2 regions of the Streptomyces sp. NPDC002698 genome follow, and region 1 is predicted to be linked to the other one. Evidence: riboswitches for the same ligand, from Rfam matches in the RefSeq annotation. Region 1 holds a riboswitch; the other holds the start of a gene.
What was found. Region 1 has a riboswitch for cyclic di-AMP ahead of ACFYW9_RS26375 (peptidoglycan DD-metalloendopeptidase family protein). Riboswitches for the same ligand answer to the same signal wherever they lie in the genome.

Region 1 (3,188 bases):
CGGGGGCGGCTCAGTCTGCGCCTCGGGGACACCGCGCACGTCCTCGCGCCGGGAGACAGCGCCCACTTCGACTCGCTGACCCCGCACCGCATCGCCGCCGCCGAACGCGACGGAGCCGAGCTCCTCTTCGTACACACCCTGCTGCAGAGCCCCGTCGCCGCGCTGTGCCTCGGCCCGGCGACGGGCCACCCCACCTCGGGAGAGACGTCATGACCGAACCCACAGAACGCCGCCGCTCCATGGAGGACAGGTTCCCGCGCGCCCTGTGGGTGCGGCTGATCATCTACGTCGCCGTCGGCCACCTGTTCGCGGCCTTCATCTACCTGCTCTTCACGCTGGGCGCGCAGAACCAGTAGGGGGTCCGGTCCCGGCGGGCGGCTCAGTCCAGGAGCCGCCCGCGCAGGCGTTCCCGCAGCTCCGGCGTCAGTCCCAGGCCCTGCTCCAGATAGACCTCGACGCTGCCCCAGGTCTCCTCGATCGTCTCGAAGGCGGCCGTCAGGTACGCGGCGCGCGCGTCGAACAGCGGGCTGAGCAGTTCCATCACCTCGGGGGAGTAGGCACCGGCCGAGGAGCCGTTGCGGTGCACCTTGTAACGGCGGTGCGCGGCGTTCGACTCCAGGTAGTCGGCCACGATCGCCTCGCGCTCGACGCCGAGGGCGAGCAGGGTGACCGCGATGGACAGCCCGGCACGGTCCTTGCCCGCCGCGCAGTGCATCAGCGCGGGCACACTGTCGTCGGCCAGGGCGTGCAGCACCTGGGAGTGCTCGGCCGTGCGCTCCCTGACGATCGTGCGGTAGGAGTTGATCATCCGGTTCTCGGCCTTGCCGTCGCCGAGGATCGCGCGCAGCTGGTCGAGATCGCCGTCGCGGACCATCTTCCAGAACTCGCTGCCGTCCGCGGGGTCGCTCAGCGGGAGGTTCACGTTCCGCACGCCCGGCAGTTCGACGTCCGGGCCCTCCAGCTTCTGGTCCGCGGCATTACGGAAGTCGAAGATCGTGTGGAGACCCAGGGAGGCGAGGAACGCGGCGTCCTCCTCCGTGGCGTGGGCGAGGTGGCCGCTGCGGAACAGGTGCCCATGACGCACTCGCCGGCCGTCCGCGGTGGGCAGTCCGCCCACGTCGCGGAAGTTGCGCACTCCGCCGAGCTCGGGCTCGGTCGACGGGACCTGCTGCGTCACGGGGGCTCCTCCCATTCGGCCGCCGGCGTCGCCGTGCTGGACTCGGCGCCGCTCGTCGGCAGTTGTACCGGCTCGCGCTCCCGACGATACGACATGGGTTCCTCGGGCAATGAGTTGTCCACAGCCGATGCCTTCCGGACGGAACGCCCTGGGAGCGACGCATTGTGACATCTGATGTCGAATGCGTGTTTGAATCCCGCGATGGACCGGTCGCGCGCTTCTGGCCGCCTCGATCCCATGGGGCAATCGAGGCGAAACAGGGCATGAGGGGGTGTCGTTTTGCGCGTCATTCCGTACAGGGATCCGGATGTACCGGATATCCGCTCATGCAGCATCTGTCTGTTCTGTCCGAATAGGTGCCTTCGTTACAACTAGCCCTGGAATAGGGCGCCCTGGGGCGAGTCGCGTGAGGAGCGTCATATTCGTGACGATGCGTTGCCGTCCTCATTACTCAACCTGCCTGGATTTACAGGTGGGTTGAGAGGTCGGGAAGATCGTCGCTCCACGGAGGGTGACGGCGGTTTCCGCATGGATCAAGAAAGGCGAGCGCACAGAAACCGCACATAGTTGTCGACGCGCTCTCATGTCGCTTACGTTCTGCCTCAATCCGGACGGACGCCCAATCCTGCCGCCGCCCGGAATCCGCACACTCACCCGTACACGGCAGGAGCGGGGGACCCACAGGTTCCGCGCCTGGTCCGGTTCTTTTCCGGAACAGGCTAGGGGTACAGCCGCGCAGCAGCGTGGCCGGGCATCTCCAGCCCGCACCCGACAGCTCACCCCGCAGGCGCCGGAGAGGAATTCGTCATGCCCGCGAAGGGTAAGCACCGCCGTCCCAAGTCCTTGCGTTTCACCCGCTCGATCGCCGTGGCCGGAACCGGTGGCGCCGCACTCGCGCTGCCCCTGATGGGAGCCACCGGCGCCCACGCCGCGACCCCGGCCACCGCCGTCGCGCACCATGTCGAGAAGGCCGCGACCGCCGTTCCCGCGAAGAAGGCCGCCAAGGCCGCCGGGACGAAGACGTACGCGGTGAGGTCCGGCGACTACCTCTCGAAGATCGCCGACGAGCAGAACGTCAGCGGCGGCTGGAAGAAGATCTACGCCGACAACCGCTCCGCCATCGGCGGCGACCCGTCGCTGATCCACCCCGGTCTGGAGCTGTCGCTCGGCAAGAAGGCCGCCACGCACTCGGCCACGCACTCGGCCGCCCGGACGACCACCTCGGCGAAGGCCGGTCAGGCGACCCAGGCCGCCGACACGGCCCCCTCCGACACCGCTTCCGCCACTCCTTCCACCGCCCCTTCCGCCGCCCCTTCCACCGGCACCTCGTCCGGCTACACCCTGCCGGTCGCGAGCAGCTCCGTCGGCACGGGTTACAAGGTGGCGGGCGGCATGTGGTCCAGCGGTTACCACACGGGCGTGGACTTCGTGATCCCGACCGGCACCACGCTCAAGTCCATCGCCGCGGGCACCGTCGTCTCCGCGGGCTGGGGCGGCGCCTACGGCAACCAGGTCGTCATCCAGCACGCCGACGGCAAGTACTCCCAGTACGCCCACATGTCGTCGCTGTCCGTCTCGGCGGGGCAGACCGTCACCGAGGGGCAGCAGATAGGTCTCTCCGGTGCCACGGGCAACGTGACCGGACCGCACCTGCACTTCGAGATCCGCACCACGCCGGACTACGGCTCCGACGTCGACCCGATCGCGTACCTGCGCTCGCACGGTGTCGCCGTGGGCTGACCCCCCCAGCCTCCTGCTCCTGACGGCAGGAAGATCTCCGAAGGCCGGACCCCTCGATCCCCCGGGTCCGGCCTTCGGTGTGCCCGCGGCAACGGCCCCTGGGCGATCGCTGCTTCAACATCCTTGACGCGAGCCTTATTCCATAGTTGACCAATGCTTGGCGAGTGGCTTATCTCACCGGCCGTCAACCCTTCCCTACGGTCGCGTAGCTCACATCAAAAGGTGAATCATGCTCCATGTGGCAGACGATTCGAAGAGTGACAACAGATCA
Region 2 (3,188 bases), on a different contig from region 1:
CCCCCCGTCCGGCGGCGTACGGCACCGCTCGGACGGTCCCCGGACAGGGGCAGGGCCGATTTCGCTCTCAGCATGCCCCTCTCCCCCGGAGACGTACGTCCTGTACATTTTTTACAGACGTCGATCTGAGGAGGCGTGCCATGCGCAGCCCGTCCGCCCGCCATGTCCTACCGGAGTTCACCGAACGCACGAGCTCGGGGCACCGGACCCTGGATCCGTACGCGAAGCTGCTCGGCGAGCGGATCGTGTTCCTCGGGACACCGATCGACGACACGTCGGCGAACGACGTGACGGCGCAGTTCATGCACCTCGAACACCAGGCGCCCGAGCAGGACATCTCGCTGTACATCAACTCCCCGGGCGGCTCCTTCGGCGCGATGACCGCGATCTACGACACGATGCGGTTCGTCACCTGCGACGTGGAGACGGTCTGCCTCGGCCAGGCGGCGTCGGCCGCGGCCGTCCTGCTGGCCGGCGGCACCCCGGGCAAGCGGCTCGCCCTGCCGGGAGCGCGCGTCCTCCTGCACCAGCCGTCGGTCCCGGAGCCGGTCCAGGGGCGGACGAGCGACCTCGTCGTCCAGGCCGGGGAGCTGCTGCGCACCCGCGAGATCCTCGAGGACATGCTCGTACGGCACACGGGGCAGAGCCCGGAGCGGGTCGCCGTGGACATCGAGCGGGACAAGATCTTCGACGCTCCGGCGGCGCTGGCCTACAGGCTGATCGACCGGATCGTCCCGAGCCGCAGGACCACGCGCGAGACGCCCGGCGCGAGGTGAGCGGCCGATGATCCCGGACCTCCCCCCGCTGCCCGCGCTGACCCGCGCCGAGGCCGAGCTGATCGACCGCTACCTCGACGTGGTCGACCTGATCGGCCGTATCAACCCGTCCCGTCCCGGAGACACCTATCGCGGCCTGAGGGCGGCTCAGGCACTGGTCGGCAAGGCGGCGGCCCTGCGGGACGCCCTCACGCTGATGCACCAGCGGGGCGAGAGCGAGGTGCACGCCCCGACGCTGGCCCAGGCCCTGCGGGTGCTCGACGGGGAGCGGCGGGCGAACCGGGTCACCGTGCCGCCCGGATCCGGCAGTTGACGGACCCGCACCGGAAGGCCGGTACGCGCCGTGGCCGCCGACGCCCGAACCACGACTCAAACGGACCGGATGGGGTACCCCCCGTTGGCGTATTCGCCCAACCTTTCTACGACCCTTCCGAGTTGCGCAACACGCGGCGTCCGAAGGCCGGATGAGGCCCGTCGTCGCAGGTGCGGGCCCCACCGGTGCCCCCAACACGTGCTCGAACGGAGGGGTGTTCACTCGAACGGCTGAGTGGTGAGTAAGCCCACAAAACACCGGTTCCGCTCGGATTTTCCGACTCTGATGAGTGAAGATCCCTTCCGACGACAAGCCCCCGCCACAGCGGCGGGGCGGTCCGGGCGGACGCCGAGTCCTGCCGCCTCCCGGATGCCCGGTCGACAGAAGTGCATCGGCAGGAGTGGAGGACCCAGCTAGACGGGCCGCCGGAACAGTTCCGGGCGGTCCTTGGGGTGAAGCCGCAGCAGCGGCCGGGCAACTTCGCCAGCCCGAATCCGACAGGTCATCCTTCACAGGCGGCTGACGAAGGGTTGCGCATGACTGCGCTCAATCGTGTCCCGTCGCTGTGGACCCGGGCCGGTACGGCCTCGGCCCTCACCCTTGCCGCGGTGGGCGGCAGCCTCGTGGTGCCCGGCGTCGCGCCGGACGCCGAAGCGGCCACTCTTGCGACGAGGGCACTCCAGGTCGCGGCGTCGAAGCACGGCTCCCCCTACCAGTGGGGCGCCACCGGACCGCACCGCTTCGACTGCTCCGGGCTCACGCTCTACTCGTACAAGAAGGCGGGCAAGAAGCTGCCTCGTACGGCCGCGGCCCAGTACAACAAGACGCACCACGTCTCGGCCTCGCACCGCAAGGCCGGTGACCTGGTGTTCTTCCACTCGGGCCGGAACGTGTACCACGTCGGCATCTACGCCGGTAAGGGAAAGATCTGGCACTCCCCGAAGACCGGGGAAGTGGTGAAGCTGCAGAAGATCTGGACGAGAAGCGTCTGGTACGGCAGGGTCGGCTGACCTTTCGCCCGGGGCGGCGGCACGCGCCGCCGCCCCGGAGCGGGCCCTCCACGGGCCGCCCGACGCCCTCTCAGCTCCTCAGCGGCTCCAGCACCAGGACGACGCCCAGAACGGTGAGAGCGCCGCCGGTGGCCCCCGCCACGGCGCGCGCGGCACGCGGCGCGCGCAGCCACCGTCCGAGCCGGTCGACCAGGAGCGCGACCGCCGGGAACCACACCAGGGCCAGGACGACCACGATCAGCGCGAGCAGCAGCGTCCGCGGCACCACCGCGCTGCCCGCGGGCACGAACTGCGGCAGCAGGCTCAGGAAGGTGACGGGCGCCTTCGGGTTGAGCACGTTGGTGACGAACCCCTGCCGCAGCGGACGCGGGCCCGCGCCCTCGGTCACCGCCCCTTCGCCCGCCGATCCGTCGGCCGCAGCGCCTCGCGGACGGTACAGCGAGTGGAGCGTGCGCAGACCCAGGTACAGCACATAGCCGCCGCCGAGCAGCTGGAGCGTCCGGAACAGCGTGGGCACGGCGGTGAGGACCGCGGCGACCCCGGCCACGGCGAGCGCGGTGTGGACGAGCAGGCCGCCCGCGATGCCGAGGGCGCAGGCGACTCCGGCACGGCGCGAGACGAGGGCGTTGCGTACGACGACGGTGAAGTCCGCGCCCGGCATGGCGACCATCCCCGCGGCGACGCCCGTGAAGGCGATGAGCTGTGCGTCCATGCGTCCATGCTGCCCGGAGCGGGCCTTCAGCAGGTATGTCGAATATCCTGGGCGAGCCTTAAGCAATCGTTTAGACCGGGCGGGGTGCCACCGGTCCCGGGAGGCCGCCATGTACGACCCGACACGGCTGGCGGCGCTGGTGGCGGTCGCCGAGGCGGGGTCGATCACCCGGGCCGCCGAGCGCCTCGGATACACCCCGCCGGCGCTGTCCCAGCAGGTGGCGAAGCTGGAGCGGGAGGCGGGGGCGACGCTGCTGGTGCGCTCCCATCGCGGGACGCGGCTCACCGACGCGGGTGAACTGCTGGTCGTACGGGCCCGCCGGGTCCTCGACGAGATGGAGCTGGCCCGGCACGAACTGGCCGGTCTGACGGGGCTGT

Region 2: another riboswitch for cyclic di-AMP. It lies ahead of ACFYW9_RS07685 (C40 family peptidase); the one in region 1 lies ahead of ACFYW9_RS26375 (peptidoglycan DD-metalloendopeptidase family protein).

What each region holds. Positions count from the first base shown of each region.
Region 1 covers NZ_JBIAQM010000021.1:31,027-34,214, reverse strand. Annotated here, with positions in the region: gene ACFYW9_RS26390 (XRE family transcriptional regulator) at 1-213, shown strand, start outside; gene ACFYW9_RS26385 (DUF6126 family protein) at 240-356, shown strand; gene ACFYW9_RS26380 (tyrosine-protein phosphatase) at 380-1,177, opposite strand; cyclic di-AMP (ydaO/yuaA leader) riboswitch at 1,819-1,980, shown strand; gene ACFYW9_RS26375 (peptidoglycan DD-metalloendopeptidase family protein) at 1,985-2,917, shown strand.
Region 2 covers NZ_JBIAQM010000004.1:128,819-132,006, reverse strand. Annotated here, with positions in the region: gene ACFYW9_RS07695 (ATP-dependent Clp protease proteolytic subunit) at 141-776, shown strand; gene ACFYW9_RS07690 (hypothetical protein) at 784-1,089, shown strand; cyclic di-AMP (ydaO/yuaA leader) riboswitch at 1,436-1,622, shown strand; gene ACFYW9_RS07685 (C40 family peptidase) at 1,626-2,099, shown strand; gene ACFYW9_RS07680 (LysE family translocator) at 2,170-2,811, opposite strand; gene ACFYW9_RS07675 (LysR family transcriptional regulator) at 2,921-3,188, shown strand, end outside.